DNA from 2 places in the Microbacterium sp. MMO-10 genome. Region 1 is predicted to be linked to the other one. Evidence: riboswitches for the same ligand, from Rfam matches in the RefSeq annotation. Region 1 holds a riboswitch; the other holds the start of a gene.

What was found. Region 1 has a riboswitch for thiamine pyrophosphate ahead of WFJ17_RS01010 (ECF transporter S component). Riboswitches for the same ligand answer to the same signal wherever they lie in the genome.
Region 2: it holds a riboswitch for thiamine pyrophosphate, as region 1 does, so the genes downstream of both, thiM (hydroxyethylthiazole kinase) here and WFJ17_RS01010 (ECF transporter S component) in region 1, are expected to answer to the same signal.

The regions. Positions count from the first base shown of each region.
Region 1 covers NZ_JBBCSV010000001.1:233,254-238,578, reverse strand. Annotated here, with positions in the region: gene WFJ17_RS01020 (ABC transporter ATP-binding protein) at 1-600, shown strand, start outside; gene WFJ17_RS01015 (D-alanyl-D-alanine carboxypeptidase) at 756-2,546, opposite strand; TPP riboswitch at 2,655-2,764, shown strand; gene WFJ17_RS01010 (ECF transporter S component) at 2,760-3,398, shown strand; gene WFJ17_RS01005 (ABC transporter ATP-binding protein) at 3,400-4,881, shown strand; gene WFJ17_RS01000 (energy-coupling factor transporter transmembrane component T family protein) at 4,878-5,325, shown strand, end outside.
Region 2 covers NZ_JBBCSV010000004.1:692,610-697,934, reverse strand. Annotated here, with positions in the region: gene WFJ17_RS15990 (bifunctional hydroxymethylpyrimidine kinase/phosphomethylpyrimidine kinase) at 1-1,358, opposite strand, end outside; gene thiM (hydroxyethylthiazole kinase) at 1,355-2,209, opposite strand; TPP riboswitch at 2,200-2,293, opposite strand; gene WFJ17_RS15980 (HoxN/HupN/NixA family nickel/cobalt transporter) at 2,301-3,305, opposite strand; gene WFJ17_RS15975 (urease accessory protein UreD) at 3,295-4,038, opposite strand; gene ureG (urease accessory protein UreG) at 4,035-4,790, opposite strand; gene WFJ17_RS15965 (urease accessory protein UreF) at 4,783-5,325, opposite strand, start outside.

The DNA.
Region 1 (5,325 bases):
GCCAAGGCGACCTACGTCGACCGCTTCGTGCACGCGCTCCCCGAGGGCTACGAGACGAAGCTCGACGAGGACGCCTCGAACGTCTCGGCCGGTGAGCGCCAGCTCATCACGATCGCCCGCGCCTTCGTGGCGCAGCCGTCGATCCTCATCCTGGACGAGGCCACGTCCGCCGTCGACACCCGCACCGAGCTGCTGCTGCAGCACGCGATGGCGGCACTGCGGCACGGGCGTACGTCGTTCGTGATCGCGCACCGGCTGTCCACCATCCGCGACGCCGACCTCATCCTCGTGATGGAGCACGGAGACATCGTGGAGAAGGGAACGCACGAGCAGCTCATCGCCGCCGAGGGCGCCTACTGGAGGCTGTACCAGTCGCAGTTCGAGCAGGCGGCGAGCGACACCGACGCCGACGAGGCGCTCGTCACCGGGACCGTCACGGTTCCGGTCGAGGGCTCCGTCGCGTCGGAGGTCGAGGCCGGTGCGGCCTCGGTCGCCGGTGCCGGATCCGCTCCGGTCGCGGTCGCCGAGCGCGTCACCGAGGCGGTCGAGGCTCCCGACGGACCGCGCATCGAGTTCGGCGACGGCGGCGACAAGCCCTGATCCCGATCCCGTCACGAGCGCCGTCGTCCTGTCCGCAGGGCGGCGGCGCTCCGTCGTTCAGGCCGCGGCGCTCCGTCGTTCCCGCCTCAGCGCTCCGCCGTTCCCGTCGTTCCCGCCGCGGTCGCGATCGTCGGCGCCCGGGCGGATGCGGATCCCTACTTCGTCAGGCCGAACAGCTCGAGCGGGTGGGTGAGCCGCCACCACAGGCTCGGGCCCTTCAGCTCGGTGCGCAGCTCGAGCGGCACCGTGGTCGAATCCAGGGGCCCCTTGAGCGCGAGCGTTCCGGCCTTCTCTCCGGCCTTCCACGTGTCGCCCAGCGAGAACTTCGTCGTCGCGGACGCGGCCGCGCCGTTCCACAGCGCGACGCGGCCGTCCTCGGCGGCCACCACCTGGGAGCTCTCGTCCCAGGCGGTGTCGACGGTGCCGAGGACCGCGCCCTGGGACACCGTCTGCGGCTGGTTCTTCAGAGCCGCCTCGGCGTCCGCGTAGAGCGCACGGGATGCATCGACGCGGCCCTGGTCGGTGTCCTGCCCGAGCGCGGCCACGAAGATCCGCACCGTGGTGCCGTCGTCGGTGACGTCCTTCGCGGAGAGCAGGTTGTAGCGGGTGTCCGCGCCGTCGCCGATCGTGCCCGTCTTGATGCCGACGATGCCCGCATCATCGATCAGCCCGTTGGTGTTCTTCACGACCCCGGCGCCGGGCAGCTCGACGCTCTTCTGCTTGACGATCTCGGCGATCACCGGGTTCTTCTCCGCGATCTCGCCGAGCGTGATGAGCGCGCGCGGGGTCGCGACGTTGCCGAAGTCGAACCCGGAGGGAGTCACCACATGGATCTCGCCGAGATCGTGCTGGCTCAGCCACTGGTTCGCGGCGGCCGCGTATCCCTCGTCGGATCCCCACACCTCTCGGGCGAGACGATCGGCGTAGTTGTTCGCGGATCCCAGCAGGATCCCCTCGAACAGCTGGTACTGCGTGAGGGATCCGTCCACGGGAACATCGAGCGCCGACTGATCCTGCCGCAGGTAGTCCCAGTAGTCGTCGCTGTCCGCCTGGGTGAACGCGAAGGACGGCCCCTGTTCGCCGGGCTTCAGCGGCAGCTTCTCGAGAGCGACGAGCACGGTGACGAGCTTGGTGATGCTCGCCATCGGCACCTGCTGCTCGGCGGACGTCAGAGTGCCGAAGCCCTGCACGCTCACCGCAGCGCTCCCGGAGGCGGGCCAGGCCGTCGCGGCCGCTGCGGCCGGGACCGGCTGGAACGCGACCGTGGTGGTGACCGGCTTCACCGCATTGAGAGGCCAGAGCGCGGTCGTGGCACCGTAGGCCACGGCGACCGCGAGCACCCCGGCGAGGGGCAGCAGCACCGCCGGCCGGGCGAGACTGCGCCGGGGGGCGTCGTCGAGCAGTGCGCGGGCCGGCGTCGGGGCGTCGGCTCCGGTGGCTGCGCCGACGCGGGCGACGTCGACCCAGGAGAGCGCCGCCGTCGGGGCGCGGTCGGGGCCGCGGACGAGCGATGCGGAGGGCAGCGGCTGGGCCGTTCGGGGCGCGGCGGCAGCGGCTGCCGAGGCGACGGGCTCCGGCGCGACGGTGCGCGCAGGGGCGGCGAGAACGGGGGTGGCCTCGGCCGGTGCGCTCGCGATCGCCGGATCCTTCGTGGCGGCCGCCGGGGTGGACGGGGCGGGATCCGGCGTGCCTCCGAACAGCGGTGCGGCAGCGGCGGAGTCCCGCGCGGGGAACAGCGGTTCCTCCTCGCGCGGAGGGAACAGCGACGCGGCCCCGGTCCGCTCCGGTGCGTCGGGGAACAGGACTGCGGTCTTCGGTGCGTTTCCTCCCGCGGGTGCCGGAGAGTCCTCTGCCTCGGTCGCGCGGGAGCCGTCGACAGCGGGTGCGTCGGCGTCGGCGATCTGCGGATCGACCTGGGCGGCCCCCGGACCGTCGTCATTGTTCACCCCCCTACCGTATCTGGCGGCCCCGTCGGAGGCCGGTATCGCAGGGCGTTCCCGCGTCTCGCCGTGTGACGAGACGGTCGCCGAAGGGTCCGCACGGGGCTAGGATGGGCGGATCACCACGGGAGTCCGGCGAGCCGGGCTGAGAGGGAGCGAATCGCGCTTCGACCGTCGAACCTGATCCGGATCATGCCGGCGCAGGGAGGAGCAACTGTCATGCACGCAACAGCAACCGCACACAACGGGAGCACCGGGGCGGTCGCACGCCGCCTGAACTGGCGGGTCGTCGACATCGTCGTCGCCGCCGTGCTGGGTGTCGCGATCGGCCTGGTCTTCTGGGTCTGGAACACGATCGGGTACGCCTGGTTCACCGCCGCCGACGGGCTCACGCCGGGCCTCGGCGGCATCGCCGTCGGCATCTGGCTGCTCGGCGGCGTCGTCGGCGGTCTCGTCATCCGCAAGCCCGGCGCGGCGCTCGTCGTCGAACTCTTCGCGGCGATCGTCTCGATGCTGATCGGCAACATCTGGGGCGTCTCCACGGTGCTCGAGGGCATCGCGCAGGGCCTCGGCGCCGAGCTGATCTTCGCGATCTTCCTCTACCGCCGCTTCTCCCTGCCGGTCGCGGCCCTCGCCGGAGTGGGCGCCGCTGCCGGTGCCTGGCTCTTCGAGCTGCTGTACGGGAGCTCGCCGAACATCCTGAAGTCGGTCGAGTTCAACGCGATCTACCTCGGCACCCTGGTCGTCTCGGGGGCGGTGCTCGCCGGTGTGCTCGGGTGGCTGCTGGTGCGCGCCCTCGCAGCGACCGGCGCCCTCAGCCGCTTCGCCGCCGGACGCGAGCTGCGTCGCGAGGTCTGAGATGACCGCGGGTGCCGCCCGCGTCGTCGCGGACGGGTGGGGCTGGCGTTACGCCGGCCGCCGCCTGCCCGCGGTCAGCGACGTGTCGTTCGTGATCGAACCGGGGGAGCGCGTGCTGCTGCTCGGCGCCTCCGGTGCGGGCAAGTCCACGCTGCTGACGGGCATCGCAGGGCTCCTCGGCGACGCCGAGGAGGGCGAGCGCAGCGGATCCCTGCTCGTCGACGGCCTGGATCCCGAACGACAGCGCGGCCGCATCGGCCTGGTGCTGCAGGATCCCGATGCCGGTGTCGTGCTGAGCAGGGTCGGCGACGACGTGGCTTTCGGCTGCGAGAACCTCGCCGTCCCCGCCGACGAGATCCCGGAGCGGGTGCAGGAGGCGCTCGACGCGGTCGGGCTCGACGTCCCGCCGGATCGCCGGACCGCGGCCCTCTCCGGTGGACAGAAGCAGCGGCTCGCCCTGGCCGGCGCCCTGGCGATGCGCCCGGGGCTGTTGCTGCTCGACGAGCCGACCGCGAACCTGGATCCGGACGGAGTGCGCGAGATCCGCGCGAGCGTCGAGCGGGTCGTCGAGGCGACGGGTGCGACCCTCGTGGTCATCGAGCACCGCACCGCGATCTGGGCCGACCTGATGACGCGCGTGATCGTGGTGGGCGCCGACGGCGGACTGCTCGCCGACGGTGCGCCCGCCGAGGTCTTCGACGCCTACGGCGACGCCCTCGCCGAGGCCGGCGTGTGGGTGCCGGGACACCCGGTGGCCCTGCCGGTGCTGCCGGCCGCCGACGCCGCTCCCGCCGGTGAGGGCGCGGTTCTCGCGGCCCGCGCCCTCGCGGTCTCCCGGGATCGCCGCACGGCCGTGCAGAGCGGGCTCGACCTCGCGGTGCCGGGCTCGGCGGCCACGGTGATCGTCGGACCGAACGGTGCCGGCAAGTCGACCCTTGCGCTCACGCTCGCCGGGCTCCTGGACCCGCTGAGCGGAACCGTGGAGGCTGCAGAGGGGCTGCGGGGCCGGCGCGGCCTCCGTCCGTCCGCCTGGTCGTCCCGCGAGCTGCTCACCCGCATCGGGATGGTGTTCCAGGATCCCGAGCATCAGTTCCTCACGCAGACCGTGCGCGACGAGCTCGCCGTCGGGCCCCGTGCCCTCGGATGGCCCGGGGCCCGGGTCGACGACGTGGTCGACGCGCTGCTGGAGCGGCTCGGGCTCACGGCGCTCGCCGCGGCGAACCCGTTCACGCTCTCGGGCGGGCAGAAGCGCCGGCTGTCGGTCGCGACCGTGCTCGCCGCGGCGCCGGCCGTCGTGGTGCTGGATGAGCCCACCTTCGGGCAGGACCGCCGAGGCTGGATCGGGATCGTCGGCCTGCTGCAGGAGGAGATCGCCCGTGGCACCACGGTGATCGCGGTGACGCACGACGAGGAGGTGATCCGCCATCTGGGCGGACACCGCATCGCCCTCACCGCGGCTCGGGCCGAGGGGGTCGCGGCATGACCGTGCAGTCAGAGGAGCGGCGTGCGGTCCCGGATCCGGCCGGCGGGAGCGGGCAGCGCTCCGTGGACGGGGAGCCGCGCGCCTGGATCGACGGCGTCAATCCCGTGACCAGGATCCTGCTCGCCCTGCTGCTGTCCATCCCGCTGTTCGCCTCGATCGACATCACGAGCGGGCTCGTCGCGATCGGGCTGCAGCTGCTGTGCCTGCCGCTCACGGGTCTGCGCCCCGGCACGGTGCTGCGCCGGCTCGCCCTGCTGCTCGTCGTCGCCCCGGTCGCGGGCGTGAGCATGCTGCTCTACGCGGCGCCGGGCGGGCAGGTCTTCTTCAGCTTCGGCTTCGCGCACATCAGCGAGGCGTCGATCCAGCTCGCGATCGCGGTGTCGATCCGCGTCGTCGCGCTGGGGCTGCCGACCATCCTGCTGTTCGCGCGGATGGATCCGACCG
Region 2 (5,325 bases), on a different contig from region 1:
CAGCCGGTGCCGTGCGTGCTGGCGGTGCGGATCCGGGATCCGGGGTACTCCCGCACCGGCCCGAACGGGCCGACGAGCGCGTCGGGCGCCTCGTCTCCGCCGAGATGCCCGCCCTTCACGAGCACCAGAGCGCCGGTCTCCGCAGAGAGCCGCTGCGCCTGGGCGAGCGCGCCTGCCCAGCTCGCTGCGGCGGATTCGCGCACGAGGACGGCCAGCTCCGGAAGGTTCGGCGTGATCAGGTCGGCGAGCGGCAGCAGCGCGCACAGCGCCTGCTCCGCTGCCGCATCCAGGAGCCGGTCGCCACTCGTGGAGACCATCACGGGATCCAGCACGACGGTCGGCGGGCGATGCACGCGCAGCCAGGATCCGACCTCGGCGATCACCCCCGCGTCGGCGAGCATCCCGATCTTCACCGCGTCGACACGCACGTCGTCGCCGAGGGCATCGAGCTGGGCGCGCAGGAACGAGGCGGGAGGCACGTGCACGCCGCGGACGCCCCGGGTGTTCTGGGCGGTCAGCGCGGTGATCGCGGCCATGCCGTAGCCGCCGTTCGCGGCGATCGACTTGAGGTCGGCCTGGATCCCGGCACCCCCGGAGGGGTCGCTGCCGGCGATCGAGAGCACGCGCGCGACCCCGCCCGCGCCCCACGCGCGCAGCAGCTTGCGTGCGGCGACCCGCGGATCCGGGGCGGCGCAGAGCGCCGACACCACCGCGACCCCCGCTGCACCGCCGGCGCGGAGCGCAGCGACGTCGGCGCGCTCGATGCCGCCGATCGCGACGCAGGGCAGCGGGCTGTCGGCGGCGAACGCGGCGAACCCCGCCGCGCCGAGGGGAGCCGGGTGGTCGGGCTTGGTGCTCGTCGGATGGATGACGCCGACGCCGAGGTAGTCCACGGTGCCGGAGGGCAGCGCCCGCACGGCGTCGAGGTGCGCTGGCGTGTTCGCGGTGAGCCCGACGATCGCGTCGGGGCCGAGGAGGGAGCGCGCGGTGAGCGGCGAGGCGTCGGACTGCCCGAGGTGGATCCCGTCCACGCGGGCTCCGCGGCGACGCGCCTCCACGACCGCGTCGAGGCGGTCGTCCACGACGAGCAGCGCCCGCCCTGCGATGACCTCGGACAGCGCGCACAGCTGCTCCACGATCGACGCGTCGTCGGCGTCCTTGTCGCGCAGCTGCACGATCCGCACCCCGCCGGCGACGGCCGCGTCGACGACCGCGGCCACGCCCCGCTCCCCGCAGAGCGCCGGATCCGTGACGAGGTAGAGCGCGAGATCGTCGCGGCGGAGACGGGCAGCACGGCGGGCCGGCACCGCCTCGGGTGCGGCCTCCTGCGGCGCGGTGAGGACCTCCGCCCCGATCATGCGGCCACTCCCTGCCCCGCCTCGACGCGAGCGCGGACGGCGAGATGCTCCGGACGGACCGCCGAGAGCGCGTCGAGGAGCCGGACGGCGAAGGATCCGGGTCCGGCTGCCCCCTCCGCCGCGTCCTCGGCGGCGACGGTGTAGACGAGGGTCGCCGCCGTCGCGGCGACCAGCGGGTCGTGCCCGGTCCGTCGCGCCGTACCGAGGAACGCGGCCATCACGGCGCCGAGGGCGCAGCCGCCCCCGGTGACCCGGGTGAGCAGGGCGTCGCCGTTCGCGACGCGGATCGTGCGCTCGGCGTCGACGAGGAGGTCGACCGGGCCGGAGACGGCGACCGCTCCCCCGGTCCGTCGCGCGAGGTCGCGAGCCGCGTCCGCCGCCGCCTCCGTCGCGTCGAGCGCGTCCACGCCGCGCCCGCCCTGGCTGAGGCCGGCGAGCGCGAGGATCTCGGACGCGTTGCCGCGGATGAGCGTGGGACGCAGGCCCAGCAGATCCTGCGCCAGCGCGGTCCGCACCGGGAGAGCCCCCACGGCCACCGGGTCGAGCACCCAGGGCGTGCCCGCCGTGCGCGCCCCTCCGACGGCCTCGAGGCTCGCCGACCGCTGCTCGGGCGTGGGGGTGCCGAGGTTCACCAGGAGACCGGAGGAGATCGCGGCGAACATGCCGGCTTCGCCCGTGATGTCCACCATCGCCGGCGCGGCGCCGAGGGCGAGCAGCACATTGGCGGTGAACCCGGTGACCACCGAGTTGGTGATGCAGTGCACGAGCGGGGGCTCCACCCGCAGCTCCCGCAGAAGGTCCGCGGCGGATCCCACCACGGACTCGGACGACGTTTCCAGACGCGCGCTCATCGCGACATCCCTTCGCTAGTACGACCTAGATCAGGTTCGACGGGTGTGATCTCAGCCGCGGATGCGGCACCCCGTGTCACTGCCGGTCAGTCTAGCCAGGAACGCCGCCAGGGCCTTGCGGGTCGAAGGTCCCCGGCGATCGCTGCACGGACGGCCGCCGGCGCTCCAGGCCGGACCAGGCCACGGCACCCGCCCAGAACACGATCAGCGCCCCCGTGAGCACGAGCCCGAGCACGTTCAGATCGAGCTCGCCCAGCGCACGCGCGAACCCGCCCGGATGCGGCAGACTGCGCAGCGCCACCCCCGCGAGCTCGGCGATGCCGATCACGAGCGCCACGACGATCGATGCCCCCGTGACCAGCAGGTCGTAACGGCGCGCCTTGCTCTCGCCACCCTCCGCACCCCACGAATACGCACGCCGTGACATCGCCCCCTGGGCCGAGTCCAGCAGCGACATGCCGGCCGCGAACAGGACAGGGAGGATGAGGATCGTCGACCAGGGCACGGCGCGGGAGGCCGCCGTCCCGGCGAGCGCCAGAAGCCCGACCTCCGTCGCGGTGTCGAACCCGAGCCCGAACAGCAGCCCCACGACGTACATCCGCGACGGCCGGTCGATCACGGCGTCGAACCGCCCCAGCAGCGCCCACGCGGGGCCGCCGTGCCGGTGGCTCCCCGTCTGCCGCCGGTGGCGCAGGAGCAGGATGTTCGCCGCGCCGATGAGGAGCAGGAAGACGCCGGACACGACCGGGCCGATCACCCCCGTCCAGACCTGCAGAGGCGAACCGGGATCCACCAGGCTCTTCGCGAGCGCGCCGACTCCGAGCGCCAGCAGCACGCACAGTGCAGAGACGATCGTCGCGTGGCCGAGGGAGAACCACAGTCCCACGCCGCGCGCCCGGCGCCCGCGTGCGAGGAGCCGGCGCGTCGTGTTGTCGATCGCGGCGATGTGGTCGGCGTCGAACGCATGCCGGAGTCCCAGCAGATACGCCGTGACGCCCAGGCCGATGCCGAGCGGGGAGACGGCGGTCAGCAGCAGCGCTCCCCAGCCGAGCACGTGCAGCCCGGCCACGACATATGCCGTCGGGCTAGGCCGCACGGAACAGCTCCTCGCGCAGCGCGTGCCATGCCGGGGTGACGTCACCGAGATGCGCAGCGCCGACGATCGACCGGATCAGGAGCCCCCCGTGCTCGGGGCGGAGCACGGCCGTTCCGTCCCTGCGCCAGGACTCTGGGTCCTCGGCGGGCTCACGCCCGATCAGCACCACGCTGTCGAGCACGCGGTCTGCGCCGAGGACTCCGGGGACCGGTGCCCAGCCCGTCACGTCCAGGTGCTCGATCAGCACGGGCGTGTCCTGCACGGCGATCCCGGTGCGCACCCTGATCGCGCCGCCCCGCTCTCCGACACGTCCCAGGACGAGCGTCTCACGCAGCAGGAGCGCCGCGCCGTCGCCGAGCTGCGCATCGGTGCGCCGGTCGACGTCGGCGCCGTCGGCGATGACGAAGGGCTGGCCGTGCCAGGTGCAGGTCCCGTGGTCCCCGATCTCGATGCGCGCCGACCACGAGGCGCGCCGCCCCTGACCGTCGTAGGCGACCGTGCCGCCGATGTCCTCCAGCTCCAGCGTGCAGCCGGGGTCGACCGAGATCCGCAGATCGACGGCATCGCCCCCGAGCAGGAGCGCGCCGGCGGCGACGAGCCCGACGCGGGCGTAGCGCGGACGACGCTCCAGGATGCGTGCGGCGATCACGCCGGAGCGCAGCACGACGCGGGCGCGATCAGCGCCCGCCGCGACCTGGACGACGGTGGTCGCTGCGCGGACGGCGACCGTCACCGCGATGCCGGGTGCGCGTGCGCGTGGGTCCCGTCGCCGTCGTGACGGTGCACGTAGCCGCCGGCCTCGCTGTCGTCGGCGTGGAAGTGCGGCGCCATCGGTCCCGGATCCTGGGGCTCATGCGCGCCGGAACGGTGCGCCGCGAGCATGTCCAGGATCCAGGCCCTCAGTCGCGCCACGGAGTCGGGGTCGTTGCGGGAGAGCGCGAGCACCTCCCGGCCCTCCCGCGCATCCGACGCGTCGTGCACCATCTGCGTCACGTCGACGCCGACATAGGGTGCGAGGTCGGTCTTGTTCACCACGAGCAGGTCGGCGCGCGCGATCCCCGGCCCTCCCTTGCGCGCGACGTCTCCGCCGCCGGCGACGTCGAGCACGAAGATCTGCGCGTCCACCAGCGCCGGCGAGAAGGTCGCCGTCAGGTTGTCGCCGCCGGACTCGATGATCACGAGGTCGAGCGGTGCGAAGTCGCGCTCGACGTCCTCGACGGCGAGCAGGTTCGCCGTGACGTCGTCACGGATCGCCGTATGCGGGCAGGCTCCCGTCTCCACCGCGCGGATCCGCTCCGGATCCAGGACGCCTGCGGAACGGAGGAAGCGGGCGTCCTCGTCCGTGTAGATGTCGTTCGTGATCACGGCGAGCGCGAGCTCGTCCGCGAGCACGCGGCAGGCCGTCGCGATGAGAGTGGATTTGCCCACGCCGACCGGGCCGGCGATGCCGAGACGAAGGGCGCGGGGAACGAGGGGATCAGGCACGGAACAACCTCCGGTTCGTGAGGGCGTGGGCTTGCGCCCATCCCTCGGACTGAGGGGCGCTGCCGGCGGGGATGTCGGCAGGACGGGTCAGGGCGGCGACGGCATCGACGAGGTCCTCGGCCGCCGCGCACGCGGCCAGCACCCAGCCGACGGGCGCGGCCGGGTCGGCCGGTGCGAGCTTGAGCAGCGCCGCCGCGGCCGTCTGGGCGTCCTCGTACACGACGAGCCGGACGAGGTCACGAGGATCCATGGCCGTCGCCGCGGCGATGGCGCCGATCACCACGGGCCTCGGTGGAGCCGCGAGCGCGGCGCACGCCTGCACGGCCCGGGAATCGGGCCAGACCCGCAGGGCCAGGCGCAGGCAGCCCCGCCCGAGGAGCCGGGACGCCTCGCGCTGGGCCGGACTCGGTGTGCGAGCCGCCCAGTGGTCCACGATCTCGCCGAGCCCGCGATCCGACGGCGCGTCGCGCAGCCGATGTCGCGTGACGACCGCCGTCCCCGCGTCGACGAGGCTCGTCGTCCGGGCGCGGCCCGC